4 regions of the Cytobacillus sp. FSL K6-0129 genome follow, and region 4 is predicted to be linked to each of the others. Evidence: riboswitches for the same ligand, from Rfam matches in the RefSeq annotation. Region 4 holds a riboswitch; each other region holds the start of a gene.

The links. A riboswitch is a leader RNA that binds a small molecule or an ion and turns the genes downstream of it on or off. The one in region 4 is predicted to bind S-adenosylmethionine.
Positions count from the first base shown of each region.
Region 1: linked by a shared signal. The riboswitch ahead of metE (5-methyltetrahydropteroyltriglutamate--homocysteine S-methyltransferase) and the one ahead of MHI57_RS23485 (alpha/beta hydrolase) in region 4 are both predicted to bind S-adenosylmethionine.
Region 2: linked by a shared signal. The riboswitch ahead of MHI57_RS11090 (O-acetylhomoserine aminocarboxypropyltransferase/cysteine synthase family protein) and the one ahead of MHI57_RS23485 (alpha/beta hydrolase) in region 4 are both predicted to bind S-adenosylmethionine.
Region 3: linked by a shared signal. The riboswitch ahead of MHI57_RS17230 (O-acetylhomoserine aminocarboxypropyltransferase/cysteine synthase family protein) and the one ahead of MHI57_RS23485 (alpha/beta hydrolase) in region 4 are both predicted to bind S-adenosylmethionine.

Region 1 covers NZ_JBBOXM010000001.1:3,300,293-3,308,350, reverse strand. Annotated here, with positions in the region: gene MHI57_RS16605 (nucleotide sugar dehydrogenase) at 1-1,068, opposite strand, end outside; partial or broken gene MHI57_RS16600 (glycosyltransferase family 2 protein) at 1,060-2,571, opposite strand; gene MHI57_RS16595 (DNA-binding protein) at 2,854-3,141, shown strand; SAM riboswitch class I at 3,216-3,328, shown strand; cobalamin riboswitch at 3,382-3,561, shown strand; gene metE (5-methyltetrahydropteroyltriglutamate--homocysteine S-methyltransferase) at 3,710-6,010, shown strand; gene MHI57_RS16585 (hypothetical protein) at 6,031-6,321, opposite strand; gene MHI57_RS16580 (anti sigma factor C-terminal domain-containing protein) at 6,582-7,445, opposite strand; gene MHI57_RS16575 (RNA polymerase sigma factor) at 7,432-7,938, opposite strand.
Region 2 covers NZ_JBBOXM010000001.1:2,222,482-2,230,539, forward strand. Annotated here, with positions in the region: gene MHI57_RS11075 (MetQ/NlpA family ABC transporter substrate-binding protein) at 1-610, opposite strand, end outside; gene MHI57_RS11080 (methionine ABC transporter permease) at 623-1,291, opposite strand; gene MHI57_RS11085 (methionine ABC transporter ATP-binding protein) at 1,284-2,309, opposite strand; SAM riboswitch class I at 2,423-2,527, opposite strand; gene MHI57_RS11090 (O-acetylhomoserine aminocarboxypropyltransferase/cysteine synthase family protein) at 2,615-3,931, opposite strand; SAM riboswitch class I at 4,012-4,117, opposite strand; gene MHI57_RS11095 (hypothetical protein) at 4,206-4,541, opposite strand; gene MHI57_RS11100 (thioredoxin family protein) at 4,813-5,136, opposite strand; gene MHI57_RS11105 (toprim domain-containing protein) at 5,141-5,503, opposite strand; gene gcvH (glycine cleavage system protein GcvH) at 5,649-6,032, opposite strand; gene MHI57_RS11115 (arsenate reductase family protein) at 6,119-6,475, opposite strand; gene MHI57_RS11120 (acyl-CoA dehydrogenase family protein) at 6,692-8,058, opposite strand, start outside.
Region 3 covers NZ_JBBOXM010000001.1:3,414,759-3,422,816, forward strand. Annotated here, with positions in the region: gene MHI57_RS17195 (FAD-dependent monooxygenase) at 1-907, opposite strand, end outside; gene MHI57_RS17200 (cupin domain-containing protein) at 1,031-2,140, opposite strand; gene MHI57_RS17205 (DinB family protein) at 2,161-2,658, opposite strand; gene MHI57_RS17210 (fumarylacetoacetate hydrolase family protein) at 2,661-3,602, opposite strand; gene MHI57_RS17215 (IclR family transcriptional regulator) at 3,943-4,695, shown strand; gene MHI57_RS17220 (hypothetical protein) at 4,700-4,825, shown strand; gene MHI57_RS17225 (hypothetical protein) at 5,192-5,590, shown strand; SAM riboswitch class I at 5,678-5,769, shown strand; gene MHI57_RS17230 (O-acetylhomoserine aminocarboxypropyltransferase/cysteine synthase family protein) at 6,057-7,334, shown strand; gene MHI57_RS17235 (DUF1648 domain-containing protein) at 7,669-8,058, shown strand, end outside.
Region 4 covers NZ_JBBOXM010000001.1:4,654,514-4,662,571, forward strand. Annotated here, with positions in the region: gene MHI57_RS23475 (LLM class flavin-dependent oxidoreductase) at 1-1,369, shown strand, start outside; gene MHI57_RS23480 (MetQ/NlpA family ABC transporter substrate-binding protein) at 1,387-2,202, shown strand; SAM riboswitch class I at 2,286-2,388, shown strand; gene MHI57_RS23485 (alpha/beta hydrolase) at 2,646-3,434, shown strand; gene MHI57_RS23490 (hypothetical protein) at 3,427-3,576, shown strand; gene MHI57_RS23495 (YezD family protein) at 3,597-3,764, shown strand; gene MHI57_RS23500 (hypothetical protein) at 3,797-4,117, shown strand; gene MHI57_RS23505 (LLM class flavin-dependent oxidoreductase) at 4,131-5,507, shown strand; gene ssuE (NADPH-dependent FMN reductase) at 5,521-6,069, shown strand; gene MHI57_RS23515 (alpha/beta fold hydrolase) at 6,277-7,080, shown strand; gene MHI57_RS23520 (enoyl-CoA hydratase-related protein) at 7,234-8,010, shown strand.

The DNA of each region.
Region 1 (8,058 bases), 1.4 Mb from region 4:
TACATAAGGATCGTGATAGTCTACCTGATAACCTTTTTGCAAGAGTTCGTTAAAAATTGTTAAAGCTGGGGATTCACGGACATCGTTCACATCCCTTTTATACGCTAGGCCAACAACAAGGATTGCCCCGGTCTCCCCTGCTAATTCAGCTTCTACTTTTTTGACGATTTTTTGAGGCATCGTATCATTAATTTCTCTTGCTGCTGCTACGAGCTGACTGCTTAAGCCGTATTGATTGAGCTTCCATTGTAAATATATCGGATCAACAGGGATACAATGTCCACCTATTCCCGGACCAGGCCAATAAGGAGTAAATCCAAATGGCTTTGTCGCAGCTGCCTGCAGGGCTTCATAAAAATCAATGTCTAATCGTTCACATAGCTCGTCCAACTCATTCACTAGTGAAATATTGACTAATCGCTGTGTATTTTCAAATAACTTAGCTAACTCTGCAACTTTCGGCGAGCTTACTGGCACAACTTCAGCAAAATACTTTGCATAAAACTGATCAATTTTCGCAAGAGAGCTCTCTGTTTGACCACTAATTACTTTTGGGATAGAGGCTAACGTATATTGCTTATTTGCAGGATCAATTCTCTCGGGTGAATAACATAAGTAGTAGTCTTCACCAGCTTTAAAGTGATGGCGTGTGAATATAGGCTCAATCACCTCTTCTACTGTTCCCGGATAAGTAGAGCTTTCATAAATAATCGTTTGTCCCGTCTGTAAATATTGGCAAAGATAGTTAGTAACGGCAATCATCGCTCTTAAATCCGGTTCATGATGTTCGTCAATTGGGGTTGGAACTGTGACGATGATATACTCAGCGGCTTTAAGCAAAGCTATAGCTGCATCCGTATGTTTTGGAATGAAATTTAGAACCGCTTGCAACTCTTCATCTTTTACATCAGGAATATAACTGCTCCCTTGCTGTAATAACTCAATCTTATGAGTATCTTGATCGATGCCCGTTACATGACAGCCCTTTTTTGCTAAGTGGAGAGCCAGTGGGAGACCAACATAGCCGAGACCAATAACAGCAACTCTATCTATTTGACCTTGGAGCATGTCCCATTTTCGATTGCCATCTGTATAACCGCATCTCTGATTGAACGATAGTAAATATGAAAATGCTTCAATGTGGTCACCTAGAATCCGGTCAGTTGATTCGACCCGACCATCGGCTTGCCTGTGATGCTGTTTTCTAATTTTATTTGGCTTGACGACATCGACATAATGAATGGATTCGACTTTAAATCCTTTTAGAATTGCCTTTGCTTGAAATAACGGTGGAGACATTAATGTGAGGATACCAATCTCGTCAATCACTTTCCTGCTCATTGCATGTGGAATAGCAGTGAGAGAATTAACGGTGAGGTCCTCTCTTTTCAGTGCCATATTCAGAAGGTACTTAGCAGCACTCACAGAATGCAACGGATGGGCACGGTCGAGCAATATTTCTAAATCATTTAAAGCAATATCTGCCCCTTCTTCTACAGCATGTATAAAAGGGGTTAAATCTTCTGCTTTGATAACAAAATCACTATCTAAGAACAAACAGATATCTCCTGTACTGTGAAGCGCACCAATCGCTCTTGGAATGTTATGTCCGAGTGCCTGGTCAAACGCAATCACTTTCACACCTGACTTTTCTACCTTTTCCTTTGTTCGTTCATCTGCTCCATTTAACACAACAATGATTTCATCAATGCCTGCCTTCTTTACCTCAGCAATCACTTCAGCAATCGTATCCGGCTCCTTCCCTACAGGAATAATCGCACTATACTTCGCTCGTTTCTCTTCCTTTACCGAAAAGGCTTGTACATATTCCTTAAAAGATTGCCGATTTCGCCTGCCATCGTTTAAACCACCGCGATATCCTCTCTCTTCAATCAGTTGGGCCACTGCACGTAAATGGTCACCAATTATTAAACTTGTTGAAAATGAAAAAGAGGAGCCCGTAATCTTCTGTTGATGTTTCGGTCGAATCTTATTTGTAGCAATCACATCAATGGCTACTGGTGCACTCATCTTTAATTCTTTCATCACAGCTATACTATGAGCTAATGGCGGACAAGCTAAATTCTCCCAACCAATTGTATCAAGCGCTGATTTTTTCATCACATGAGGAACAGCGACTAAGGAATTAACGGATAACTCACCTTTACCTAAAAAATGATTAAGAGAGAACTTTGATACTGCTGTCGGATGTGGTCTAATGGGGCGCTTCATTGTCCAGCTTAAATCATTTAGGGCAATATCAGCCCCATCCCGAATGCCATCAAGCAGTGCTTGTAGCTCCTGAGCTCTAACGACAATATCACCATCAATAAAAAGAAGCGTATCCCCTTTTGCCTCCCTTGCACCAATTGCTCGTCCAATATCCACCCCTAGAGGTTCTTTATAAACAAGCTTTCTACATTCAAATGCTTCCGCTATTTTCTCCGATCCATCTGTTGAACCATTCAAAACAGCGATGATTTCATATGGCTCAATCTTCACTAACTCTTCTAAAACGGCTGACAACGTAGATTCTTCATTCTGAATGGGAATAATAACAGATAGATTCATAACACTTCACTTCTCTCCTTCAGCAAAATTAATAGTCTCCTTTGTGCTAACTATAGCCTTTTCCATCACAAACCCGAGAAAAACACTAAGTAATATCAATATATACAGCTTGGCCAATTTTGTTCTCGGACAAGTATACAATCTATGAAAGATGGTGCGATAGACAGGGTAGATTGGTTTAATTATGGGGGCATTGATCCGATTCGGCACTAAAAAATATATTATTACTATTCGTTAGGAGATGTTAAAGTAGATATATATGTATTTAAGGGGGAGTACAAATTGGAATTCGAGTTGAATTTTATTTGGATTGCCGTCGGTTTAGCATTACTTGGCTATTTCATAGGCAATGGGTTGAAGCAATTTAGTAGTAAAAATGAAGGTAATATGAATCATTTACTTGTGGAGCAAAGCCACCTTCATCTTTACTTTTATTTAAGTGAAGCAGACATGAAGGATCTATTACAGAAGCATTCTCACGCACCAAAAGTCATTCTTAATGGCAAGCATTATTACCATCTACATAAATTTCGCAAGTGGCTTGAATCTGATGATATATATCACTCATGAAGAATTTATTTTGACAGCTTCCATTTATTATGCTAATCTATCTGTAAAATTCAAAATATTATAAATATGTAATTCTCTTATTCAGAGAGGTGGAGGGACTGGCCCGATGAAACCCAGCAACCTTTAACAATTATTTGTTAAAAAGGTGCTAATTCCTGCAAAGTGTAATAGCTTTGGCAAATAAGAGAGGATAAAGACCTCTCTATTTTTAATTAGAGAGGTCTTTTGTATTTTCAAAACTTAATAACAAAGGCAACAGATGCATGATTGCTTAAAAGGGAAGCCCGGTGGAATGCCGGCACGGTCCCGCCACTGTGAAGGAGAGCGACTTATCATTGACCACTATTTCATAATAGAAATGGGAAGGGATAACGAGCGATAATCCGAAGTCAGGAGACCTGTCTGTTGTTTGCACTTAGACTCTACGGATGCATAGAGAGGAGTGATGAATACGTGTTGAGCAAATCAAATGGTCTCAACTCTAGTTAATATTGCGTATGAATCTCTCATTTAATAATAAATAGAGAGATTTTTTGTTGAGAAAATACAATCTAAAGGAGTGTTTAAATTGACTGAAGTAAAAAGTTCAAATGTAGGTTATCCAAGAATTGGCGAGAAGCGGGAGTGGAAGAAAGCTCTAGAACAATTTTGGAGTGGTAAGTTGAATAAAGAGACTTTTCTGCAACAAATGGAAGTCATTCGTTTATCCTCTCTCGAGAAGCAAAAACAACTTGGCGTTGATCTCATCCCGGTTGGCGATTTCACACTGTATGATCATGTCCTTGATACAGCTGTGATGTTTGGACTTGTTCCTGAGCGTTTTACATACAGAGGTGGGAAAGTTGATATCGAAACGTATTTTGATATTGCCAGAGGGAACAAAGATGCCGTGGCAGCTGAAATGACCAAATGGTTTAATACAAACTATCACTACATCGTGCCAGAACTCAACAACCTCACGCCAACACTTGCTGAAAACCGGCCACTTGCCTTTTATAAAGAAGGAAAAGAGAAGCTTGAAATCGACGGGAAACCGGTTATCTTGGGCCCGATTACGTTTGTGAAATTATCAAAAGGCTATAAAGAAAGTGAATTCAAATCAATCGTCAATCAATTCGTTCCTCTTTATGTACAAATTTTAAAAGAATTACAGCAAGAAGGTGCCTTGTGGGTACAAATCGATGAACCTATTTTAGCAACTACCCTCACAGAAGAAGACATCTCACTCTATCAAGCAGTTTACCAAACATTACACCAGGCAGCACCACAGATAAATATCATTTTACAAACGTATTTTGAAAGCATCACTTATTATGAAGCTGTTACCTCATTACCTGTGCAAGCGATCGGCCTTGATTTTGTCCATGATGCAGGTCAAAACCTCGCTTCCTTACAAAAATTCGGCTTCCCAAGTGATAAAGTATTAGCTGCAGGTGTCATCGATGGCCGTAATATCTGGGGCGCTAAACTTGATAATAAGCTCTCTCTTCTAGAAGAAATTACAGCAATTGTTCCGAAAGATCGCTTAATCATCCAGCCTTCATCCAGCTTATTGCATGTACCCGTTACAGTCAAAATTGAAGAAACACTAGATCATACATTAAAGACCGCACTCGCCTTTGCTGATGAAAAATTACAAGAAATCGTAGTGCTAACGAAAGGAATAAGAGAAGGAAAAGAGCAAATCCAAGATGAGATAAACGAGAGACGAACTGCTATCGAGGCACTAAATCAATCTTCTATTAGAAACAATCAACAAGTACAAACAGCCATTCAAAACTTACCATCATCACTAGCAGAGCGCGAAGCACCTTATTCTGTTCGTCAAGCAACACAAAAAACAGCCTTCCAACTACCACTCCTACCTACAACAACGATTGGAAGCTTCCCACAAACACAGGAAGTGAGAAGAAATCGTTTAAAATGGCGTAAAGGAGAGTTAACTGCTACTGACTATCAAACATATATCAAAACGGAAATTAAAAAGTGGATTGATATTCAAGAAGAGCTAGGCCTTGATGTGTTTGTTCATGGCGAATTCGAGCGCACAGATATGGTCGAATACTTCGGTGAAAAATTAGCCGGATTCCAATTCACAAAATTCGGTTGGGTGCAGTCTTATGGCTCTCGTTGTGTCAAACCACCACTCATTTATGGAGATGTCTCATTTGAACAGCCAATGACAGTTGCAGAAACAGTCTATGCCCAGTCCTTAACAGATCACCCGGTAAAAGGTATGCTCACTGGTCCGATTACGATTTTAAACTGGTCATTTGTCCGCGACGATATCCCTCGTTACGAAGTCGCAAACCAAATTGCCCTTGCCCTTCGAGAAGAAGTAGAAGCACTAGAAGCAAATGGTATCCGGATGATTCAAGTAGACGAACCAGCCATTCGTGAAGGATTACCACTCAAACAAGAGAAGTGGGAAGATTATCTGAACGCTGCTGTTTATGCTTTTAGACTAGCCACCACTTCTGTCAGAAATGAAACACAAATTCATACGCATATGTGCTACTCCGATTTCGAAGACATTATCTCAAGCATTAAAGCACTCGACGCTGATGTCATCTCCATTGAAACATCAAGAAGCCACGGCGAACTCATTCACTCATTTGAAGAAAGCACCTACGAACAAGGTATCGGCTTAGGTGTATATGACATTCACAGCCCTCGGGTGCCACAACTCGACGAACTAACGAAAAACATCGACCGTGCCTTACAAGTACTAGACCCACAACTTTTCTGGATTAACCCTGACTGCGGCCTCAAAACAAGAGGCATGGACGAAACCGTCGCAGCCCTAACAGTCATGGTGCAAGCTGCCAAACTCTCGCGGGAAAAATTACTTGTAAAAAAAGGCGAATAAACAAACAGAAATCCGAACGATTATACATTCGTTCGGATTTCCTCGTTTAATAGTACAGTGTTTAGTTTCTTATCCATCTTCTTCTGATAAGAACCATGGTTAAATCTCTTTTCGTTAAATTCACCAATCACATTCCGTACCCGGACATTATGGATGATTAAGTTGCGATAAATCTCATTCTGCAAATAAGCATTAAACCAACTATAATCCTTTAACTTCCGCAGATTATTCGTCACATCTGCTTGCGTGACTTGTGTAATAAAAGGGGCGAAAGAAATAATACTTATCATATTTAGGAACAGCTTTTTCATAGTGGGTGCATCCTCTCTTATTTATTCACATTACTGTTGGTTGGGTATTTGTACCTTTTCGTTTACCAAATCAGAGATGATACTACGTCAAAACCAGTTCACATCCGCACTCAAAAAACGAACACCACTAAAATCAAAACGACGAGGAGAAGCTCTAGACCATTTGCGGCCTCATCTTGCTTATTTTCATTAATTTTCTTCCGATATAACCTTTGTATCTTTCATTTGTAATTGTTATTCATACGAGTACCCCTTTTATCCTAATATTTATCAATCGTTACCCCTAAAACAGATGCCCTAATGATACTTATATCTCTAAACCTTTCCAACTCCTCTGGTGTGCCGCTTATCATGGCTCCACTAATTAGCGTTTCTGATTCATCGTTATAATAAGGATCGTCTTCTGAAACACCATATCCATAAGCGTTATCACCATTCAACACATGATGCAGGTCAGGATCTCCTTCTGTTGGTTTCGGTGTGTGCTCATTAACCCATAACCAGTCGATATTCTCCACACCCATGATATTACCCAATTCTTTAAGAGTCATCGGTTCATCAAATGATATTGCTACTTCTACTAATGTGTTTTTGTCGAGTCCTACAGCTATATCAATTTCCTGAGGTAAATAACTGTAGTTGATTCGAGGGTAATAAAAATCAACAATACGCTCATTATTCATTTGGTTGTACCGAACAACCCTTTTAGTTTCTTCATCTACCTTATTTCCTTCAGTTAAACCGCTCTCTCGACTAACAAGCTTTATTCTACCTATCGCTGGATATTCATTTGTCTCTTTATTCCAAACAAATTGTCTTCCTCCAATTTCCTTAAAATAGACCGTCTCACCAATGGCGCTAAAGAGATTATAATGAAAGGTAGTATTATGGCTGATAATACCTGCTCCTTTCGACCAACTGTTTAAATCCTCATCCATACCACTTTCTATTTTTTTATTGATAAGATATTGAACACCACTAAAAACTAAGAAGATTAAAATAAGAACGGATATCGTAGAAATTAAAAAATATAAGCCAAATTGCTTCCATCTTGCCTTTCTTACTGAACGCCGGAATAGTGAATCACTAATAAAATCCATTTCATCCTTTTTATGATTCGTCATCACGTGCCTCCTCCAAACACTTCAATAATTTCTTTCGAGCGCGGTATAAATTAATCTTCACAGCGCCAATGCTTATCCCCAAAATGATAGCTATCTCCTCATATGTGAAATTTGATTGATATTTTAATAGTAGAATCTCTGCATAAAAAGGTTTTAACTGATTGAGTATACTAGACAATTCTCTCGCACGTTCTTTTGAGATAACTAGCGCCTCGGGGGTTTCCGTACTTTCCGGCTCACCACTATGTTCATCTAAATTAAAGTGGTATTTCTTATTTTTGCGACATTGGTCATAATGGTAATTCAATGCCACACGAATTAACCAACTTCGTACCTTTGATGAACGAATCGTGTCAGATAATTTGATATACTTAAGCGCTGTTTCTTGCACAGCATCTTGAGCATCTATGTGGGGTACCCCTTTTTTTAATAAATATTTATAAACAATATTTAACTCTCTATTCAAGACATCGATATTCAACGCTTCTCTCATATCCCTCCTCCTATGCTTATAAGACGAAACAGATAGTAGTAATGTTAACAAAATTCTAAAATTAATATTAATATCTAGCATAATAATGTTTCAAACCATAATAAAATAACCACAGCATGA
Region 2 (8,058 bases), 2.4 Mb from region 4:
CTGCGTCACCTTCTCCATTATTATATATTTGTGGAAGAAGTGCTGCTTCATACTCCGTATCAAACTTTAGATTTTTCGTATTTTCCTCAATATCATCAATTGTCGCTGTCGTTTTATCGACATCAGCTTTTAGTGTAATCAAACCTTCCTTTTCTAACATTGTCAAAATACGACCATGGTCAGGTACAGAGCTACTCATAATAACTGTTGCTCCTTCTGGAAGATCATCTAAGCTATCATATTCTTGTGAATAAACACCAATTGGCTCGATATGAACACCACCAGCATTAACAAAATCATAATCATTTTCAGCCATTTGAGATTCTAAATAAGGGATATGTTGGAAATAGTTCGCATCAATATCGCCACCCTCTAACGCTTGGTTCGGTACAATATAATCTTGGAACGTTGTGATATCCAGCTCAATTCCTTTTTCTTCTAATAAAGGTTTTGCTTCATTAAGGATTTCAGCATGCGGTACGTTAGATGCCCCAATTTTTAATGTTTTTGTTCCTTCATCAGATCCTTCGCTACCTTCATCTGAAGATCCACAGGCAGCAATAAATAATGCAACAGCTGCAATCATTAAAACAGATAACCATTTTTTCATTTTTTAGCTCTCCTATCGTTTGTCTAGTTTGGAAGTAATCAAATCACCAATCATTTGGATGATAAACACGATAATTAAGATAATAATCGTTGCAATCCATACAACGTCATATCTACTTCTTTGGAAACCTTCTAAGTAGGCAAGGTTACCTAATCCTCCTGCACCTATGACACCTGCCATTGCCGTATATCCGACTAGCGCAATCGCTGTAACGGTAATACCCGAAACAAGCGCTGGCATAGATTCAGGGATGAGTACTTTCCATATAATTGTACTTGTTTTTGCACCCATCGATTTAGAGGCTTCAATGACACCTTTATCAATTTCACGTAAGCCAATTTCCACCATTCTTGCATAGAAAGGTGCTGCACCAATAATGAGTGCTGGTAATGCTGCATTTTCACCAATCATTGTCCCTAAAATCATTTTTGTGAAAGGGATTAATAACACAATCAAGATTAAAAACGGAATGGATCGAAAGACATTGACGAATGCCGCAATGATCTTATTAACTAGCTGATTTTGCCATATATTACCTTTAGAGGTTAAGAACAAAAGTAATCCAAGAATAATTCCTAAAATAAACGTGGCTATAACAGAAATACTTGTCATATATAAAGTTTCTTTTGTTGCTTCCCACATTCTTTCCCAATCCACATTTGGTAGCCATTCATTAAGCATGGGAAATCACCTCCACGCCAACCTTCTGCGAATGAATATATTCAATCGCGCGGGTAACCTCATCCGACTCTCCATCTATATGAATAAATAAGGTACCGTAAGAGCCACTTTGTGTTTGGGATATCTTTCCTTGTAATACATTCACTGTTACATTGTAGTGGCGAATTAAGTTTGTGATTAATGGTTGTTCCGCTGAACCACCTACAAATCCAAGTTGAACAATTTGGCCATTTGGATAAGCACTCAGTAAATGTGTAATCGTTTCCTTCGTTTCTTCCGGTTCGGTCACTTGTTGAACAAATCGCTTCGTAATAGGTTCTTTTGGCTTTTGGAACACATCTAGCACTTCGCCAATTTCAACAATTCTTCCACCTTCCATGACAGCCACACGGTGGCAAATCTTGCGAATGACATGCATTTCATGCGTAATTAACACAATAGTTAACCCTAAACGTTCATTAATATCAACAAGTAAGTCGAGAATACTATCAGTTGTTTGCGGATCTAGAGCACTTGTCGCTTCATCACATAACAGTACTTTAGGATTATTGGCAAGTGCTCTAGCAATACCTACTCGCTGTTTTTGTCCACCGCTTAATTGCGAGGGATAGGCATCCTCTCGACCATCTAGTCCAACCAATTTAATTAATTCATTAACTCTCTCTAGTCGCGCTTTCTTAGGTACACCAGCAATTTCTAATGGAAACGCAATGTTTTCTCGTACTGTTCGAGACCACAATAAATTAAAATGTTGGAAAATCATGCTTATTTCTTGTCTAGCCTTTCTTAAGCTAGCACCTTTTATGCGAGAAACTTCATTCCCAGCTACAGATACAACGCCTTCCGTCGGGATTTCAAGTCCATTTAACATACGAATCAATGTACTTTTACCCGCACCACTGTATCCGATTACACCGAATATTTCACCCTCGTTAATTTCGAGGTTAACATTGTCTACTGCATTTACTTTCCCGTTTTTCGTTGAGAAAATCTTTTTTACATCTTTTATTGAAATCATTTTATACTTCACCTCTTCAATCCAGAAAAACCAACACATTTATAGCATATCCATTGTTTATAAAAAAAGCCTTCCTGCTTATGAGCAGAAAGGCTTGTTATGAAAATTCCTTTCTCTCATCTTTCAAAGCTAATGCTTTGAGTGAATTGGCACCATTTCAATTAAATGACGGTTGCCGGGCTTCAAAGGGCACTTCCCTCCACCTCTCTAAATAAGAGCAAACTATGAATATATTGAATTTTTTTGTGTACCTGTGTAATAGTATCATGTCATTGAAGTAGGTGTCAAATCTGAAATAATAGTTGTTAGACCCTTATATTTAATGAAGCAATACCGGTTGCCGCTTCAATAGCAGATTCAAGATCATCGATCAAATCTTCTACATTTTCAATTCCAATTGATAATCGGATTAAGTCTTCAGGTACACCTGCTTGTTTTAACCCATCTTGATTAAGTTGTTGATGCGTTGTGCTTGCTGGATGTATAATAAGACTTTTTGCATCACCTACATTCGCTACATGTGCGAACAGCTCAACCGAATTAATAACCTTCGCACCTGCTTCACGCCCACCAGATATGCCAAAAACGACAACTGCCCCTGCACCTTTAGATAAATATTTGTCTGCTAATTCTTTATTAGGATGGTTGTCATCGCCCGGATAAAGTACCCAATTAACAGCAGGATGATTATTTAAATATTGCACAATTTTTTTCGTATTAGCAATATGTTCTTTCATTCGAACCGTTAACGTTTCTAAACCTAACGTAAATTGGAAGGCGCTTTGTGCACTTAGTGCTGGACCTAAATCTCTTAGAAGCTGCACTCTCGCTTTAGTAATATATGCTACAGGGCCCAGTGCCTCACTATATACTATATCGTTATAGCTTGTATCCGGCTGACTTAATCCTGGATACTTCTCTGAGTTCCAATCAAATTTACCACCGTCAACAATGATCCCCCCCATTGTCGTCCCATTCCCAAGTAACCATTTCGTTGCAGAGTGAACAACAATGTCTGCGCCATGCTCAATTGGCCGACATAGATAAGGAGTTGCAAATGTGTTATCAACCACTAACGGCACACCATGTTCATGTGCGATATTTGAAACTGTTTCAATATCTAGTACTTGTAAACTCGGGTTACCAATGGTTTCGGCAAATACAGCTCGTGTCTTCTCATTGATTGCTGCTCGTAGTTCCTCTTCATTATTAATATCGATAAGCCTAACGTTGATGCCGTACTTTGGTAAAGTGACTGTAAATAAATTATATGTACCTCCATATAAATTAGAGGCAGCTACAATTTCATCACCCGCTTGAACAATATTAAGAAGAGCTAAGTAAATGGCTGCTTGCCCGCTTGCTAATGCTAATGCGCCTGTTCCCCCTTCTAACAATGCAACTCTTTCCTCAAACACAGTAACCGTTGGATTATGAATACGAGAATAAATATATCCTGTTTCTTTTAAGCCAAATAAGTCTTGCGCATGCTCTGTATTCTGGAATTGATAAGCATTATTTTGATAGATTGGGACCGCTCTTGCCCCTGTTACTGGATCAGGTTTTAGCCCACCATGAACACCAATTGTTTCAAATCGAAGTTGCTTTTCTTTTTCTGCCATTTTACATCTCTCCTCTTTTTTAAATTGGAAAGAAAAGACGACCAAAAACCCTCTTCACAAAGAAGAGGGTTTATCATCTCTTCTTATCTACCAGAGCTTTTATGCTCTGCTGGAATTAGCACCGTGTATCAAACAACCGGTTGCCGGGTTTCATAGGGCCAGTCCCTCCACCACTCTCGATAAGAATATTTAATTTTCTAATTATTCTAAGGATAGAATAACAACCTTTTTTTGGGAAGTCAATCTTTTTTTAGGACATTTGATGTATTTATGATTATTTTTGATTTAATACGAAAATGGCATCTAATTTTAATAATTGTCTAAAAGTCGACTTAAGGATGATATGCTTTTCATCCACTTGTTTCTTTAGACTCGTACGCCCTTGAAGCAAAGAATGAAAGTGGTCAGCAGTAGTTTGAATGTTTATATGATAATTTTTCAATGGGCGAGTATGTTTAATTAGCAGCCTTTTACGGTCTAATGTCAAATACATTAGATTTTGTTCTAATTCTACTCGAATCCTTATAGGTTCCTTTAACATCATTAAAATATGATCATTTACTCTTAAAGATTGATTGAAATGATAAATGAATTCCTCTATTGAAACCACCCCCAGCCCGCGTCTTATATTCTATAATTCTGTTCCAAGAAATGATTTCCTTCTCCTAACTATCGACTTTAACTGACAGAACATTTATTTCCAACAATGTTCACAACCTATTTCCCGAGAAATATGTCAAAAGCTAGACTTATCGACAGAAAAAAGAAATATCCCATCGATTCATCTGCCTAGAATGAGTGAGCGGTGTAATTAAACATTTACGCAACCCCCCTTGATTAAAAGCATAAGAAAACCACTTATTCCTAAACAATAAGTGGTTTTAAAATTGAGACTGTAATTCATATGATTGAATTTGTTCAAGTAAATAAGGTACTGAATGGAAAGCATAAAGCTTATCAACTAACTCTCCTTTTTTAAACACAAGTAAACACGGTACACTTTCAATTTCATACTTTTCTGCCACTGCTGGCAAAAAATTCAGGTCGGCTTTACCTATAGGAAGGTTCTGCAACAGTTGCTCAGTAATTGTTAGCATTTTCCCGGCGACTTGACATGTCCCACACATAGGAGTGAATAAATAAAATAAGCCGGATTGCTTCCTTGCGATCAAATCATTTAAGTCATTGTTTGACCAGTCAATCATGTTATCATCCTTTATCTAAATACTCGGTATATATATCTATATTTGCACTTATTAAGGCTGTAGCTAAATGATGCGCAGGTGCCGCCTCGACTTCACGATACATTTTATCAATATAGATATGCTCTGCCTCTGGTAACTCTCTCTTAAATTGTTTACGAAGTTTTTCTCCTGATGCGTCAGCATCGACTAATATATAGACTTCCTTCCCAATTAAATAATCAATTAATTCATCCAACTTCGAAGTGCCAATCGTTCCATTTGTACATAAGATCTCTACAGGTTCTCTGATTAGTCCTTTCACTTTTCGTTTGTCAGATTTACCTTCAACAATAATCACTTTATTGCCATGTTCTATATGCATGCTCATCACCTAATATATATCATTTATATATTTTATAATAGTAAGCCTTTTTACATTTGAAAACTTTTCAGCACTCATCTGGTATGTCTATATAGAAATTTAGAAAAAGGTCAAACCATTTAATGATTTGACCTTCTTTATTTAACTACAATTAATCTTCTTTTGTCATTTCTTCATATTGTTCAGCTGTCATTAGCTTGTCAATTTCACTTGCATCGGATGGCTCAACAACAATCATCCATGCTTTCTCGTAAGGAGATTCATTCACAAATTCTGGACTATCGCTAAGTTCTTCGTTAATCTCAACGATTTTACCACTAATTGGTGCATATAACTCAGAAACTGTTTTAACAGATTCTACGCTACCAAACGGTTCATCAGCAGTTACTTCATCTCCTACTTCTGGAAGCTCAACAAATACGATATCTCCAAGTTCTGATTGAGCAAAGTATGTAATACCAATACGAACTTTATCTCCTTCTGTTTTTACCCACTCGTGTTCTTCTGAATAACGTAATTCTTTAGGTGTGCTCATGTTTCATACCTCCATTAATTTAGGAAATTGTTTATTTTAATGACCGAATAAACGATCGTTTAAAACGTATAAAGCGCATCCACCATTTACAGCCAATTTTGTTCAAATTCTAGCTCTTTAAATCCGACTGTTACTTTCGTACCATCCGTTGTTAATGGACGTTTAATTAACATTCCATCCGATGCTAATAAATCTAACAGTTCCGACTCTGAGGCCGTTTTCACTCGGTCTTTTAATCCTAACTCACGATACTTTTGACCGCTTGTGTTGAAAAATTTTTTTAGCTCTAACCCACTCTTTTTGTAAAGATCTTCTAATTCCTTGCGGGATGGAGGATTTTCCACTATATGTATTGCATCATAGGCTATTTCATGTTCATCTAGCCATTTTTTCGCTTTTCGGCAAGTACCACATTTAGGATACCAATAGAAAGTAAGTGCCATGTTTTCACCACCTATTTTATCATACCTATATTCATGAATACTATCGTTTCATTAGCATAACATATTTCTTTTTATTTTCATAACGAAGAATTGTAATTATTATCATATTAAAAACAAAACAAAGAGGCCCAAATTTGTTCTTGAGCCTCAAGTCATAAACTTCGCAAATGGAGGAAGTAAATAGGTTACTTTCCTTCACTTTATTCAAGATAAATATTATACTACAAACCTTTCAGCTTCAATAATTTTCTCAGCCGCTTGACGTTTTTTCGCAATTACATTTGTTGGAGTATGTCTCGTAAACTTCTTAAGCGCTGAAAGCATCATTCGTAATGTATCGCCTTCTTCCACACCTACTAAAGTTTCTTTCGCAATCAACTCAATTTGATTAAATGCTTCTTGGCAGAAAATTTGTGTGTATAATAGCTTTTGCTCAGCTTTTGCTACTCCGTCTTTTACAATGGCTTTTTCAGTACGAAGAACAGTAGATTCCATAGAATAGGCGTAAGAAACCAGATCAGCAATATTCACAAGAACTTCTTGCTCTTTATCCAAAGCTTTTCCGTATTTTTGTGCACATAAACCTGCTGCAAGTAATGCGATTTTCTTAGCGTTCTTTACAAGATATTTCTCTTGCTCTAATGCTTCAGAACCTGGCTCTTCTGGCATCATCATCATCAATTCCTCTTGAAGTGCCATTGCTTTTTCGAATAAAGGCAGTTCACCTTTCATTGCTTTTCTAACATACGTTCCTGGTACTAAAAGACGGTTGATTTCGTTTGTTCCTTCAAAGATTCGATTGATTCTAGAATCACGGTAAGCTCTTTCTACTTCATATTCTGCCATAAAGCCATAACCACCATGTAATTGAACTGCCTCATCAACTACATAATCTAAAACTTCGGTAGAGAAGAACTTATTAAGTGAGCATTCTATTGCATATTCAGCAATAGACTTCGCTACTTCTTTACCGTCTTTGACTTCTTCATCACTCAGTTGACTCATTCTGTCATCAAATAGACCCACTGTACGGTAAACGGAGCTTTCAGCTGCATAAATTTTACTTGCCATTGTTCCGAATTTTTCCTTCGTTAAATTAAAAGAAGAAATAGGCGTACTGAATTGTTGACGTTGGTTAGCGTAAGTTACCCCTAATTTAAAGGCATGCTTAGAACCACCCACTGCACCTACACCAAGTTTGTAACGACCAATATTCAAAATGTTAAAGGCAATGACATGACCACGACCAATTTCACCTAGTACATTTTCAACTGGTACTTGTGCATCTTCTAAAATAAGTGTTCTTGTAGACGAGCTCTTAATACCCATTTTCTTTTCTTCAGCACCTGTTGATACACCCGGATATTCTCTTTCAACAATAAAAGCTGTGAATTGGTCACCGTTTATTTTGGCATAAACAACGAACACATCGGCAAACCCAGCATTCGTAATCCATTGTTTTTCCCCATTTAATAAATAATGTGTGCCTTCTGCGTTTAATTTAGCAGTTGTTTTTGCTCCTAATGCATCAGATCCTGAACTTGGTTCTGTTAGTGCATAGGCAGCTAATTTTTCGCCTGTCG
Region 3 (8,058 bases), 1.2 Mb from region 4:
GGTGAGCAGCATCACCAGTGAGCGTAATGTGACCTTGCGTCCAGTTTTCGATTGGTAAGCGATCGAACATTGGCCAACGTTTTTGACGTGAGATAAATGAAATCGCATTTTGCACTAATTCACATGACCCAGCGAACACAGCGTCCATTTCTTCCGGAGTGCCCCAATCTTCAGTCTTTTCAATTTCGGGACGGTAGTTTTTACTTTTGAATACAACGACTTGGTTATAAAGTTCACCACGACGAACTGGATATTGTACTAAGTGAAGGTCTGGTCCTATCCACATATATACGTCATCCATATCCCCAATAGAGGTCTTCACTTCTTCAATCGGGATTGCCCCACGGTAAGCAACATATCCGGAACAAATAGGTTGGTCATCAGAGAACATTTTACGAACATTAGACCATAGACCATCTGCACCAATTACTGCGATTCCCTTATGAACATCACCGTTTTCTGCTTTAACTGTTACACCTTGATCGTTTTCTTCTGTTGTCGTAATTTTTTGGTTTGTTGCTAGTTCAATATATGGGTTTTCCTGACAAGCTTCAAGAAGCACACGATGTAGATCAGAGCGGTGTAATACAATATAAGGAGCACCGTATCTCTCTCTGTAAACCTCTCCTAAATCAAGTGCTGATAATTCTTTACCAGAGAATGCATCCATAAGTACAAGACGTTTAGGGAATACAGCGATTTCATTGATTTTATCCATTACGCCTAAGCGTTGCAAAACATTTGTCGCATTCGCTGCAAGTTGGATACCAGCTCCAACTTCACCGAATTCAGGTGCTTGTTCAAGCACTTTTACATATTGGTTATTTTCTGCTACACCTAATGCAGTAGCTAAACCGCCGATTCCTCCACCGATTACAATAAATGGATTCTGTGCTGTGTTTGTCATTATGTTTATCCTCCTTTTGTTTTACAAAAATAAATATTCTGTTTTATAAGCGTTTTCATTTACTTTTATATTTCGAATCTTTTAAGAACAACCGAGGCACTGTGCCCGGTTGTTCTTGTGCAATTAACGGAAAGCTTTAAATTCGCCTATGATTTTTTGTTCTCCGTTGTTTTCTTCAAGGTTTTGAGATTTTTCTAAGTCAAATCGCTCCATAATGGGTAGGTCATTTACTGAGAAAAGGTAGCTATCTTCAGCAGGTACATGTTCGTGCCATGCCCAGTTTGGAATACAGAAGTAATCTCCTTTTTTCCAATCGAATCGTTCACCGTTTATTACTGTATAACCAGAACCTTGATGTACTTGGTAAATAGTAGAATGTGTGTGACGATGTGCCTTTGTACGGAAGCCTTTTGGTAATAATTGCATCCAAGCTCCCATTGTTGGATTAGCTGTTTGTCCGTTCGATGGATTGATATATTCAACAGCGTAGCCATCATATGGATCTGGCTCAAATCTAGTTAATCCTTTAATCGCATCTTCTGTACGTTTCCACTTGTAATTTGCGAGTGGTGCCACGCTTGAATAGCGGTCATTAATTGGTCTTACCATTCCGCCACTGTATCTTTGTTCAGAGAAGTTATCTGGGCGAGTCGGCGTTTCAATCTTATTAGGGAATGGTTCAAAGAATGTACCACCGATTGAATAGATGGTAGGAATATCAAGTGCATCCATCCAAATCATTGGTTTATCACCTACATGGCCATGTCCATGCCAGAGGTTCTTTGGTGTAATAAGGAAGTCGCCTTCTTGCATGAAGATACGTTCACCTTCAACAATTGTGTAAGCTCCTTCTCCATCAGTAATAAAACGCAGAGCACTTTGAGAGTGACGGTGTGAAGGTGCTACTTCACCAGGAAGTAGCAGCTGCACAGCAGCATACAATGTTTGAGTAGTTGAAGCCCATCCCCATGGTTGTCTATAAGTCAACCCGGGGTTTTGAAAGTAAATCGCGCGTCTTTCTCCACCACGGTCAGGTGTGAAGATTTTAGCAGCTTCGGATAATTTTTTCTTTAAAAGCTCATCTGACCATAAATATGGCACAGCATGTGGTTTTGGTGTATGGTTCATCAGTGCTGGGATGGCTTCCCATAATGGACCGAGATGATATTCTTGGATTTCTTTCGTAAAGTCCTTTACGTCTTGATCCTCCATATATGCATGTTTTTCAGCCATAATATTTCGCCACCTTAATATTATTTTGCTAGCTTAGACAAGTTACGTTGAATTTGGTTGTAATGACCAGCGGCATGTTCATCGATAAAGTGATCGGCAATAAAGAATACAGATTTATTACCGAATTTTGCAAAGTTACGATGAGGTGATTCCTGAGCCAATGTGTCAGCAGATAAAACAGATAATTTGGTTTGAACATCTTGTTTTATTTGCGATAATTTTTTCAATTCGTCTTCAACTGATTGGTGTTCAGTATTTTCGACTGCTGCAAGGCGAGCAGGGTCCTGTAAGCCTCGTCCCCATTGGGAACCCGGGGCTTTTACAACTGTATCTATTTCACCTAGCCAATAAGGTAGGGCCTCGTTTAAATGAGTAATAACCTGCATAATGGACCATTCTTCTTTTGATGGGTTCCAACGTATGGTTTCTTCAGATAATCCTGAAACGGTTTCAATGATTTGATTTAATGATGTTTGAATAGACTCAATAGATTGCTGAATCGTTTTCGTTTCGCTCATAATTATTTTTCCACCTTTGAAACTTTATTTTCGAGAACGCCGACTTTATCTACTTCAATGCGAACGACATCGCCATCTTTCAAGAATACTTGAGGATCACGAGCAAATCCTACGCCTCCAGGTGTCCCTGTTAATACGATATCACCAGGTTCTAAAGTCATTAAGTTAGATAAGAATTCAACAAGCGTTGGAACATCAAAGACAAAGTTGGCTGTATTCGTTTTTTGTCTTTCTTCCCCATTAACAGTTAAAAGAACACCTAAACCAGATGGATCTTGTAATTCATCAGAAGTGATTAACCAAGGACCCATTGGTGCACTACCTTCAACTGTTTTACCTTGCAACCATTGAAGTGTGCGACGTTGGATATCGCGGTAAGTGACGTCATTAGCGATTGTATATCCTGCTACATAATTGAGTGCGTCTTCTTTTGCTACGTTTCTAGCTTTTTTACCTACAACAAAAGCAAATTCAGCTTCGTAATCTAATTGTTCAGAAATTGGATAGAATGGAATATCATCTTGTGGTCCAATCACTGTGTTGGCAAATTTAGCAAATACTACTGGGTGAGGCGGTAATTCTCTTCCCATTTCTGCAATATGTTCACGGTAGTTATGACCTACACAAATAATTTTTCCGGGTTTTGTTACAGGTGCTTCGATTTTTACATCTTCAAATGCATGTACAAGTGGATGTTTGAACGATTCACGATTATTTAATGCATAATCAACCATTTCCTTTGCGATGGAAAGGCTTTCATTTCCCCCTTGTAGGAAACCTTCCATTTGTGCTGGAATGTACGCTTCAGCAATTAATTCAGAACGTAGTTTACCTTCTGCTTCAAGGAAAGCTTGGTAAGCAAAGTTTAAGTCTACTACTTCATTTCCTTCTGTAACTGCTCCGATACGTGTGTTGTTATTGTGAGTGAAAGTAACTAATTTCATATTCAAACTCCTTTATGAAAAGTTTTTTTTGTCTAGGAATTGCGTGATCAAAGAGTAAAACGCTTTGTGTGGAAGTGTTAGGCATAAAACCTTTATTAATGAGCGTTTATTAGACTCTTTCTTCATTGGTTGTTTAATATTCCATTAATAGTGAACGATGTTATCTATTAATGATAAATTTATAGTATCCTAATTTTCAGATAAACTCAAGAGAATTTGTTGTGGTTTTTTAAACTTTTTGAAAAATAACTCCTTTCAAAAGGATGCAAAACATGGCTGAAATCAGAAAATATAGTGTTTTTCTGATATACTAAAAAAAATATAAAATAGGGGTTTTTACATGAAAAATCAAAAACAAGCTACGATCCAATCGATCCAAGTTGGTATGAGAATTATTGACCTATTAGTTGCTAGCGGAGAACCATTGAGGTTATCTGATATACAGGAAAAAACAGGAATTACAAAAAGTAATCTTTATAAATACTTGAACACTTTTACGGAATTAGACATTCTATACAAGGACAAACATAATGGACAATATCAACTTGGAAGTAAATTAATTGAATATGGGGTGGCAGCTATAGGGCAGGAAGATGTGATTTCACGTGTTCTACCCTATTTGAAGGATTTAAGTCATCAACTAGACAATACGTGCCTATTAACTACGTGGACATATAATGGTCCAATTATCTCGAAAATATGGAACCCGGGACATGCCTATAATATTGGTGCACAGCTCGGTTCACTTTTACCACCGCTTTCATCGACTGGGAAAATATTCGAGAGCTTCCTTGATTCAGCAACAACTAAAGATTGGATTAAGGTTATGGGGAAAGAAGGAAAAGGGAATGCGGTAGAAGAAATCAACCGCGTAAGGCAGGAACGGATTGCCTTTGCTAAGGAGCCTTTGATTCCTACTGTATCTTCTGTGTCTATACCAATCTTTAATTACAATCAAGAATTATTAAGTGCGATAACAGTAGTTGGTTTCTCAGAGTCGATTCCAAAAGACCCCTCTGCAGATAAAAGTCAATCTATTATAAAAGTAGGAAAAGAAATCTCTGCACAATTTGGCTATCGAGCGAGGGGCTGAATGATTGAATCCTACTCTATATGAGGCGGTTGCATCGAAGGGAAAGTTATTTGCCATAGCTAAAAGAGATTTAGTTATGGTCCATGTAAAAGAGCAAAACGAAGCTAAAAAGAAGCAAATCGAAGTATGAGCCATGTAAAAGAGAGAAACGAAGCTAACAAAGAATCAAATTGAAGTATGAGCCATGTAAAAGAGAGGAACAAGGCTAACAAAGAATCAAATTGAAGTATGAGCCGGGTAAAAGGGCAAAACAAAGCTTACATAAATAGCTGGATATGCATCTAGTAGTGGAAGGGTGATTTCACCTTTCATTCAAATGCGTAAGAAAAATTAGAAATTATTGTATCCCCCTTATATCCCAGCTACTTGGTTTAATTTAGACTAAAACTACACACCACCCGACTCCTTAATTGAAAATAGTTTCATGTGATTTTATTGAATATTTAAAAGAGAAGGTCTATAATTTTATATAAATAGTAAAGGTGGTGCTCTAATAGTGAACAGCAAGGATATGTCCAATCATGTATTTTTTGATATATTAGCAGAGAAAATTAAAAGAGATAGTCATGAAGAGTACAATCAATTTGTTAATTATGTAAACGTATTAGCTGAGGATAAAGGGTGGAAGGAATTACAAGAAGAGGTTGTTCATTTACAAGCTTTTCTTTCATATTTAGATGATAAGTTAGCTATCATCGATGATTATGAAGATATTATGAATATGAAAGCAACTTTGCTTGATATGATTGTTAACGATTTAAATGATACGTCTGTTTATCTTTTAGTGGAGGCTCTTATGTATAATAAAGAGCTGAATTATTTGCAATCCTTTGTATCTCCAGTTGAATATTGGGTGTCAGTAATAAAGGCAAAAGAAAGACTTTGTGCTGCATAAAAGATTTATTATAAAAAGCTGTTGACAGCGCCGGATGATAAGGTTATTCTGATTAATAATTAATGACTCTTAAAATTTAAAAAATTCAATTTATCAAGAGAGGTGGAGGGACTGGCCCTTTGAAGCCTCAGCAACCGACCAAAACTAGGTAACGGTGCTAATTCCAAGATAGATAAGTTGAGGATATGGCGATATATCGTGAGCCCCTCTTCTTTAGCAAGAGGGGCTTTATCTATGCCGATTAGACGACTAAAGGCGGCTTTCGATGGAAGAGTACAATCTCTTTTTATTGAAAGTGGTCTTTTTTCTGCTCTTGAAAAAAGGTGTTGGACATAAAAAATTGATGTTTCAAATTCAATTTATGAAAAAACAACCATTGTGCTGGCATATTCAAAAGCTCATCACTGATAGATGGTTCCGAGTCGAGTTTGTTTATTATAAGTGAAATGTGAGAGGAGAATGAAAAATGAATCATCACCAGTTTGATACAATAGCGCTTCATGGGGGGCAAGTGCCAGATCCTGTTACAAAGTCGAGAGCCGTACCAATATACATGACTTCATCCTATGTGTTTGAAGATACCGATCATGCAGCAAGCTTATTTCAGATGCAAGAGCCTGGCTTTATTTATTCAAGGAATGCAAATCCAACCAATGCAGTGTTTGAGGAGAGAATGGCACAGTTAGAAGGTGGCGTAGCCTCATTTGCTGTTTCATCTGGGCAAGCAGCGATTTCCATTGCCCTTTTAACACTTGCAAGAGCAGGCGATGAGATAGTTTCTACACAGGCTCTTTATGGTGGTACCTACCATTTATTTGCAGAAACGTTTAGTAAATTCGGTATCAATGTTCATTTTGTTGATGGGACGGACTTTACATCTTTAGAAGGAAAAATTAATAAAAGGACAAAGGCGATTTTCACAGAGACAATTGGCAACCCGAATATGGAGGTAGCACATTTAGAAAAGTTAAGTGAGATAGCGAAACGTCACGGCCTACCATTAGTAGTAGATAATACATTTACTACGCCATTTTTACTAAAACCACTTGCATTTGGCGCGGATATAGTCGTTCATTCAGCAACTAAATTTATTGGTGGACATGGTACGGCAATCGGTGGGGTGATTGTAGATGGAGGAAGATTCGAATGGAGTAACGAAAGATTTCCTTCCTTTAATGAGAAAAAGCCTGCTATTGGTAATCGCAGCTATGTTGAAATTTCTAGGGAAAAAGCTTTTATTCTTAAAGCAAGATTTGAACTTGGCCATGACTTAGGGGCAACGCTGTCTGCCTTCAATAGCTGGTTATTTATTCAAGGTCTGGAGTCATTAAGTGTCAGAGTAGAAAAGCAAGTCGCTAATGCACAAGTTTTGGCTAAACGGTTAGGAGAGTTACCTCATATTTCTTGGGTGAACTACCCTGGGTTAGAAAGCCATCCACAATATCATCTCGGGAAAAAGTATTTTCCGAGTGGGGCAGGTGCAATCTTTACATTTGGCATCAAAGGGGGAATCAGTACAGCTAAAAGGTTTATCAACTCACTAAAGCTGGTATCACATTTAGCAAATGTTGGTGACGCGAAAACGCTCATTATTCATCCAGCGAGTACAACACATGCTCGTCTTTCACCTGGACAACAAGCGGAGGCGGGTGTGAGTCCCGAAATGATCCGCCTTTCTGTTGGCTTAGAGGATCCTGTAGATGTGATGGCTGATATCACGCAAGCGTTAAAACAATGTACGTAGGTTTATTACGATTTGCATTATAAAGGGTGAAAAGTGTGAAGTTAAACTGCTTATCAAAGAACCATTCTTTATTCCTTTACCATATACTTTGTTGATCGCATGTCTCAGGCGATTCACCTCATACAGTATGAATGACAATATTTTTCTCAAACAGAGCCATCAACACTGATATCTTACCATTACGACGCGCCTGTTTCCTTTCATGAAAAGGGGGATAGAGCCATCGCGTAATTCCCTGTATGAACTAGTTGCCTTTGATTATCTAATGGATGAAACCTTTTTATCTTTCCTTCGTATGTATTAAAAAGACGAACGGAAAGAGGAGGAATGGGGTATGGATAGACCAGTACTTAAATTGCCTCGTACTAAATGGGAATGGGGATGCGACATACTTGGTCTTATTGTATTCATTGGGTCGATTGTATTCTTAGTTGTTTCTTGGTCAGCTATACCTGAACAAGTACCGGGTCATTACAATGCTTCAGGGGAAGTTGATCGGTGGGGTTCTAAATATGAATTATTTATCTTACCAATTATCGGCGTGTTTCTATGGTTCATGATGGGGATATTTGAACGGTTTCCTCATATTCATAATTACCCTGCACGCATCAATGAATCAAATGCAGCCGCATTTTACTTAACGAGTAGAAAAATGCTAAATGTCATAAAGAATATTTGCCTCGCATTATTCGGCTTTATACTTATACAATCCATTAGAGTAGCA
Region 4 (8,058 bases):
TGCATTTGAAATGACAAGTGCAATGCACAATTCTCATGGGCTATGGAAGCATAAAGATTCCAAACGACATCGTGCCTATAAAGATATTAATTATTGGATGGAATTAGCCAAAACACTCGAGAAGGGAAAATTCGATGCTGTCTTTTTTGCGGATGTATTAGGTGTTTATGATACGTATAAAGAAAGTAAAGAACCTTCAATTAACGATGGATTACAGTTTCCTGTTAATGATGGGGCGTTTGTCATCCCTGCTATGGCAGCAGTGACAGAGCATCTGTCATTTGCATTAACGGTGAGTACAACATATGAGCCACCTTTTGGGCAGGCAAGACGGTTTTCCACATTAGATCATTTGACAAAAGGAAGAGTGGCATGGAATATCGTTACTTCTTATCTTCCTAATGCAGCAAGAAATTTTGGTTTCAAAGATATGATCAAACACGATAAGCGTTATGAAATTGCCGATGAATATATGGATGTCGTTTATAAACTGTGGGAATCAAGCTGGGAAGATGGAGCAGTGATAGAAGATACAGCACAAGGGGTATTAATCGACCGTAAGAAAATCCATGAAATTCACCATAAAGGAGAATATTTTGATGTCGAAGGACCGCATTTAACAGAACCGTCACAACAAAGAACACCTGTTTTATATCAAGCAGGGACTTCTCCTAAAGGACGTGCTTTTGCAGCAAAACATGCAGAATGTGTATTTGTAGGTGGGCCAACACCTGAAAGAGTAAGACATTATACAGAGGATATTCGAAAACAAGCGGAAGAATATGGCAGGAATCCGGAAGATATTAAAATATTCACTTTCCTAACAGTCATCGTAGGTAAGACAACTGAAGAAGCGGAAGAGAAATTTGCTGAATACAACCAATTATGGAGTGCAGATGCAGCGAAAGCACAGTTTGGGGGCGCAAGCGGTTATAATGTTGCGGAATTTACAAAGGATGAGTTAGATAACCCATTTGAATTTAAAGCTACAGAGCATGGGCATTATAAAGCTGCTTCATTAACGAAAGATGCGAAGAAAAGACTATCGATTAAAGAAGCGATTTCAAAATTAGAAGGATTAGATAGAGACAATATAATTGTCGGCAATCCATCAGAAGTAGCAGACCAAATTCAATATCAGTTTGAAGCCTCTGGTGTCGATGGTTTTAATTTAAATCATTTAGTAACGCCAGCAGATTTGGAAGATTTTATTGAGCTTGTTATTCCGATTCTACAAGAACGTGGTTTATATAAAAAGGAATACAAAAAGGGTACGTTAAGAGAAAAGCTTTTTACTCATGGCTCGCCCCTTTTACCGAGTGGTCATCCAGGAAGTAAATATCGTAAAGGTGAAAAGATAAATAATTAAAATAAGAGGTGAAGGGTATGAGAAAAGTTTGGTTATTATTTTTTGTACTGACTTGTTGCACTGTTTTAAGTGCATGTGGGACATCAGGTTCATCCGGCGAAGAAAAGAAAGAGATGGTCTTAGGGGCGACAGTTCCTTATAGTGATATGCTTGAGCAAGGTGTAGCACCACTACTTGAGGAAAAAGGGTACAAAGTAGAAGTAAAGGAATTTAATGATTATGTTCAACCGAATATTGCTTTAGATAGTGGAGATTTGGATGGTAATTTATTTCAACATAAAGTGTACTTAGAGAATTTTAACACTGAAAAAGGGATGGATCTAGTAGATATTATTTCTGTTCCTACAGCTCCAATTGGTATTTATTCAGAAAAATTCAACTCCCTTGAAGAAGTGAAAGATGGCAGCACGATGGCCATTGCTAATGATCCTACAAACTTAGCGAGAGGATTAACAGTTGCGCGTGATGCTGGTTTAATAGAATTGAAAGATGATATAAACCCAGTCAATGCAACAGTAAATGATGTATTATCTAACCCGAAAAATTTGAAATTCCATGAAGTAGATGCAGCCCAACTGCCAAGGTCTCTTGAATCAGTTGATCTTGCTGCTGTTAATGGTAACTTTGCGGTTGCTGCAGGATTAGATTTAACAACAGCCATTTATCGGGATCAAATTCCTGAGGAAATCCAAAATAGGATTGTTGTTCGTAAAGAAGATAAAGACGCCCAAATGGCAAAGGATATCATTGAAGCCATAGAGTCGGAGGAATTTGCAAAAGTAATTGAAGAAAACTTTAAAGGTTTTCATAAGCCAGAATGGATGGGCGAATGAGTAAATCATCTTAATTTTTAAAAAATAATTGACAAATATTGATAAATATTATAGAGTAAATGATATAAAATTTAATATGATTTTTCTTATCCAGAGAGGTGGAGGGACTGGCCCTTTGAAGCCTCGGCAACAGGCAATTTATTGCACTGTGCCAATTCCAGCAAGCTGTTGCTTGAAAGATAAGGAGAGATAAAGAACGGAACTTTAACCTCTTCTTGTCAGAAGAGGTTTTTTATTTTGCATGATTTAATCACCAAGGGATGATCTCCTCTATACAAATGCTGTTTTTAAACTGATTAAACCTATTTGTTAAGTTGGAATTAAAGTTGCTGATTGGACCTCCAAAGGCAGTAGTGCAGCTAGATTTACATCAACGGGAAAAATCGGCAATGGTAGTCAACCATTGTCCACCAAAATGTTGCAATATAAAGGAGGACGAAAAAATGAAAAGAGTAGAATCAACAGTTATACCAGGTGCAGATTCTTTTTATTATGAAGGTGGGGACATTGGTATTCTCCTCATTCATGGCTTTGTTGGAACACCGCAGAGCATTGAGGACTTGGGTGCGGAACTTGCAAATAGGGGTTTTACTGTTCATGCCCCAAGGCTCACGGGACATGGAACAAAAAGCAGAGATTTAGAGTTATATGGTTCTGATGATTGGTTCAATGATGTTGTTACAGCTTATAAGCAATTAAAGGAGAAGTGCAAACAAGTCTATTGTTTAGGTCAATCTATGGGCGGTGCATTAGCGCTGTTGTTAGCTAAGAAATATGGAGAGCTGGATGGACTGATCCTAATTAATACTGCACTGACATTACCAGATTACGAGTATTTAAGATATTACGATGAGAAACACTATATTGACGAAGGTAGCCCAGATATCAAAAATCCGACTATACATGAAATTACTTACGATAATATTCCGGTAAAAGCAGTTCACTCTTTACAAAAGGTAATGAGTGACGCAGGAAAAAGTTTATCTCAAATTCATTGCCCAATATTATGCTTTAAGTCTATCCATGATCATGTTGTACCTCCAGAGAATACAGATCGTATTTTTATCGAAATTCAAACAGATCATAAATGGCTTCGAGTCCTTTACAACTCATATCATGTAGCATCCATGGATTATGATCAGACCAAAATTATTCAGGATACAACAGAATTTCTAGATACGATGAATGAAGAAAAAAAGAACACCGAGTGGGGGGGGAAAGAGGTTGGCTAAGTTTTTACAAAAAGCGATAGCAAAGAGAAAACAAACCTTAATCAACCTTATGCTTACTATAGATGAAATAAAGTTCAAGCGACATGAATTAGAACAGTTAACACTTACAGAAATAGAGGAGCTTGTAAAAAGACTAAAATAAGTCCCATAAAGGAGAATTTTATGGAAAAACACATTGATCAAGATAAAATTCATACCATTCTCACAACATTAAAGGAACTCGAATATGGTTGTGTCACCATTACTGTACACGAAGGGGATATTACCCAAATTGACATTACCGAGAAGAAACGATTTGCTCTGAAAAAGAAACAACAAAATAAAAAATGATGGAATGGAGCAAATGAAAAGGAGTGAGTTACATGCAGTCAACAATTAGTAATCAAGCACCCAATGTAGCTAAAAACCTATCAGGCTGCATGTACTTGAATCTACCTGACTTTCACTTTATTAGATGGTGTTGTCAATCTTTTAATATTAATAAAGGAATCTTCCATACGGTTGAACAATCGCTTTATGACAAAGGGTTGCATTCAATAATTGTTAGGAGACTGTTCGTCATCGCGTTTTTGGATTTTGCCTCGAATCAAATTGAAAATCGAAACAATAAAACGAGAATCAAATTTGGAAAAGGTGGTTTAAGTAAAGCACTTGATGAGTTTTTTATAAAATATGATCACTAAAGGAGAATTAAAAATGACCGCGAAAAGAATGTACCTCAATGCTTTTGATATGAACTGCGCTGGGCATCAATCACCAGGACTATGGACACATAAGGATGATCAATCTTCCACTTATAAAGACATATCATATTGGACACATTTGGCTCAAGTACTTGAAAAGGGACGTTTTGATGCCATTTTCCTGGCAGATGTGCTTGGTACATATGATGTTTATCAAAATTCTAGAGAAGCAGCGGTTAAACAAGGGGTACAGGTGCCAGTTAATGATCCTGCTTTCGTTGTTCCTATAATGGCGCAAGTAACAAAACATTTAGGGTTTGGTCTAACGGTTTCAACTAGTTTTGAACATCCATATGTATTTGCAAGGAGGATGTCCACTCTCGATCATTTAACAAAAGGAAGAATAGGTTGGAATATTGTCACATCTTATTTAAATAGTGCCGCACTAAATATAGGACTAGATCAACAAATCAGCCATGATGAACGTTATGAGATAGCTGATGAATATTTAGATGTCACATATAAACTGTGGGAACAAAGCTGGGAAGACGACGCAGTGGTTTTAGACAAGGAAAAAGGGCTCTATACAGATCCAAGTAAAGTTCACGATATTAACCATGAAGGGAAATATTTTAAGGTGCCAGGTGCACATCTATGTGAACCTTCTCTGCAAAGGACACCGGTTATTTTTCAAGCGGGTGCATCTACAAGAGGGAGAAAGTTTGCTGCTAAACATGCAGAGTTGGTCTTTATAAGTGTGCCCACAAAAGAAGCCGGTAAAGTAATAGTCGATAAAATTAGGGAAGAAGTAAGAGCGGAGGGGAGAGACCCCAGTGAAGTAAAGATTCTCTCTCTCGTCACGCCTATTATCGGTGAAACAGAGGAAGATGCTAGAGTTAAGTATGAGGACTATCAAAACCATGCTAGTTATGAAGGATCATTAGCGTTATTTGGGGGGTGGAGTGGTATCGACTTCTCAGAGTATAAAGCAAATCAACCAATCGAGTACGTTAAAAATGACGCCATTCAGTCAATCGTTGAAACATTTACGAATATAGATTCTACAAAGAGTTGGACGGTCGATGACATTGCCAAATTTGTTGGTGTTGGCGGGATGGGTCAAGTGGCTGTTGGTACAGCACACTCTGTTGCTGATCAATTAGAAGGATGGAAAGAAGAGACAGGAGTTGACGGGTTTAACGTTGCATATGCCGTCACTCCAGGTACATTCGAAGAGTTCGTTGAGCATGTCATTCCAATCCTACAAGATAGGGGGCTCGTAAGAAGAGAGTATGAAGAAGGTACTTTAAGAAAGAATTTATTTGGGTATGACCATTTGCCAGAGCATCATTTTGGTAAAAAATTTAGTAAGTTGACAGTTACAAAATAGGAGGCGTCTGAAGATGACAAATGTTGTAATCATATCGGGAAGCACATCAAACAATTCCCGTTTAAACGGATTAGAGCAAGAAGCGATTGCTTTTTTAAACAAAAAGGGCGTGCCATATGAGCAAATTACAGTAAGGGAGCTACCTGCTGAAGATTTAATTCATGCAAAATTTGATAGCCCAGCAATTATCGCAGCGAATGAAAAAGTAGAAAAATCAGATGCTGTAATTATATTAACACCAGTATTTAAAGCCTCTTATACAGGTGTACTAAAAGCTTATTTGGATTTATTACCTCAAAAAGGCTTCGTTGATAAATCTGTATTACCGCTTGTGATAGGGGGCTCATTCGGACATTTACTTATGATTGATTATGCATTGAAACCAGTTATATCCAGTTTAGGAGCAGAAACAGTCCTTCAGGGTGTATATGTTTTAGATAAAGAGATTGAAAGAACAGAAGATCATCGTTTTATTGTCGAAAATCATGTAAAGGAAAGATTAGATAAAGAATTAAATCGTCTGCATTCTTTATTGTCTATAAAGGAGTTACAACTAAAATAACTGAAAATATATTTTTTGCCGAACAACTCCTGTTTGTTCGGCTCCTTTAATTGTTTAAAAAAACTTTGAGATACAATATTTTTATAAAATTTAGAGTTGTATAATAAATAAGAGAAGATAAATTTTAGCTATTGTTTTGCCACTACTTTTATAGATTGAGGCATAGATTATATTATTATTGAATTTTTTAAAATGGAGGTTGATGATGTGACAATAATGAAATTAAGTGACGGTACAAGTATTTATTTTGAAGATGTAGGTAATGGTGAACCAGTCATTTTTATTCATGGTGTATGGATGAGTGGTCGATTCTTTGAAAAGCAGATAGAATACTTTAAGACTGATTATCGTGTGTTAATACCAGATTTACGAGGACATGGTCAATCAGAAAAAGTCCATCATGGCCATACCATTGCACAGTATGCCGAAGATATTAGACAATTTATCACAAATTTAAAACTAGAGAATGTGACCCTTGTTGGCTGGTCGATGGGGGCATTTGTCATATGGGAGTACTTAAAGTTATTTGGTGATAAACATATTAAATCGACAGTAATCGTAGATGAACTTGCCTCCGATTTTAAATGGCCTGATTTCTCAATAGGCGCCTTTGATATGGAGACTTTAACTAGTTTTATGAGAGAAGTGCAAAGAGACCAAAAAGCCTTTTTAAAAGGTTTCATTCCACTAATGTTTAAAAAAGAATTAAGTCTAAGCGAGCTAGATTGGATGCTTGAAGAAACGACAAGATTACCTGCTTCCGTTGCAAGTGCCATTCTGTTTGATCAATCAGTCGTTGATTATCGTAGCTCTCTACCCGATTACGACATTCCCACACTTCTATGCTTTGGTAAGGAAGAAAAGTTGATACCAGTAGCGGCAGGCAAGCATCTTTTAAATGCTTTACCGAATGCAAAGCTGCATATATTTGAGGAAAGTTGTCATTGCCCTTTTCTAGAGGAAACTGATGTTTTTAACAAAATCGTAGATAACTATATTAAAGGTTTATAAAGAAGGTAACTAGCTTTTCTTCATAGGGAAGGCTAGTTTTTTCCTATGTAATTTTTTAAGGTGAATGGCTTTGTTTTATATTTGAAAGGGTTTTCATGATTTAGTGGCGAATATTGTTATGAATATTTTTAAAAAAAGAAAAGGAGCTAGAGTATGGAACAAATTCAATTAGATATCAACGATTATATTGCTACAATAAAATTAAATCGTCCTGATGCGTTAAACGCATTTAATTATGAAACGTTAATTGAGTTACAACAGCAAGTAGAAAATGTTCGAGCGAACCCAGAGGTGAGAGTAGTTATTTTAACTGGGACTGGCAATCGTGCATTTAGTGTTGGTGCAGACCTAAAAGAAAGAAGAAATCTTACCGATGAGGAAGTAAGGCGAAACCTATATAAAATGGGGGACGTTTTTAATATGATTGCAGAGTTGCCTCAGCCGACGATTGCAGCTATTAATGGTTTTGCGTTTGGTGGCGGTTTAGAGCTTGCTCTATGTTGTGATTTTAGATTTGCGGCGGATGTAGCTAAGGTAGGCTTAACTGAAACAGGTCTAGCTATTATTCCTGGAGCAGGAGGGACGCAGAGGCTTCCTCGCTTAATTGGTGAAACAAAAGCAATGGAATTAATACTAACAGCGAAGAGGTTATCAGCCATAGAAGCACAGCAATACGGTATCGTAAATGAGGTATGTAATGAAGATATATTGTTAGATACAGTCATACAATTTGCGAGTAAAATGCTTAATAATGGCCCAATCGCACTTAAACAAGCAAAGTTTGCTGTTAAACAAGGAATGAATACTGACTTACATACAGGATTACATATTGAAAGAAAAGCTTATGAAGTGTTACTACCAACAAAAGACAGAGTGGAAGCATTACAAGCCTTCGCAGAGAAAAGAAAGCCGAATTTCCAAGGAAACTAACTGTTTAAAAAACCCTTTAACCACTATTTGTTCATTAGTTGTTAAAGG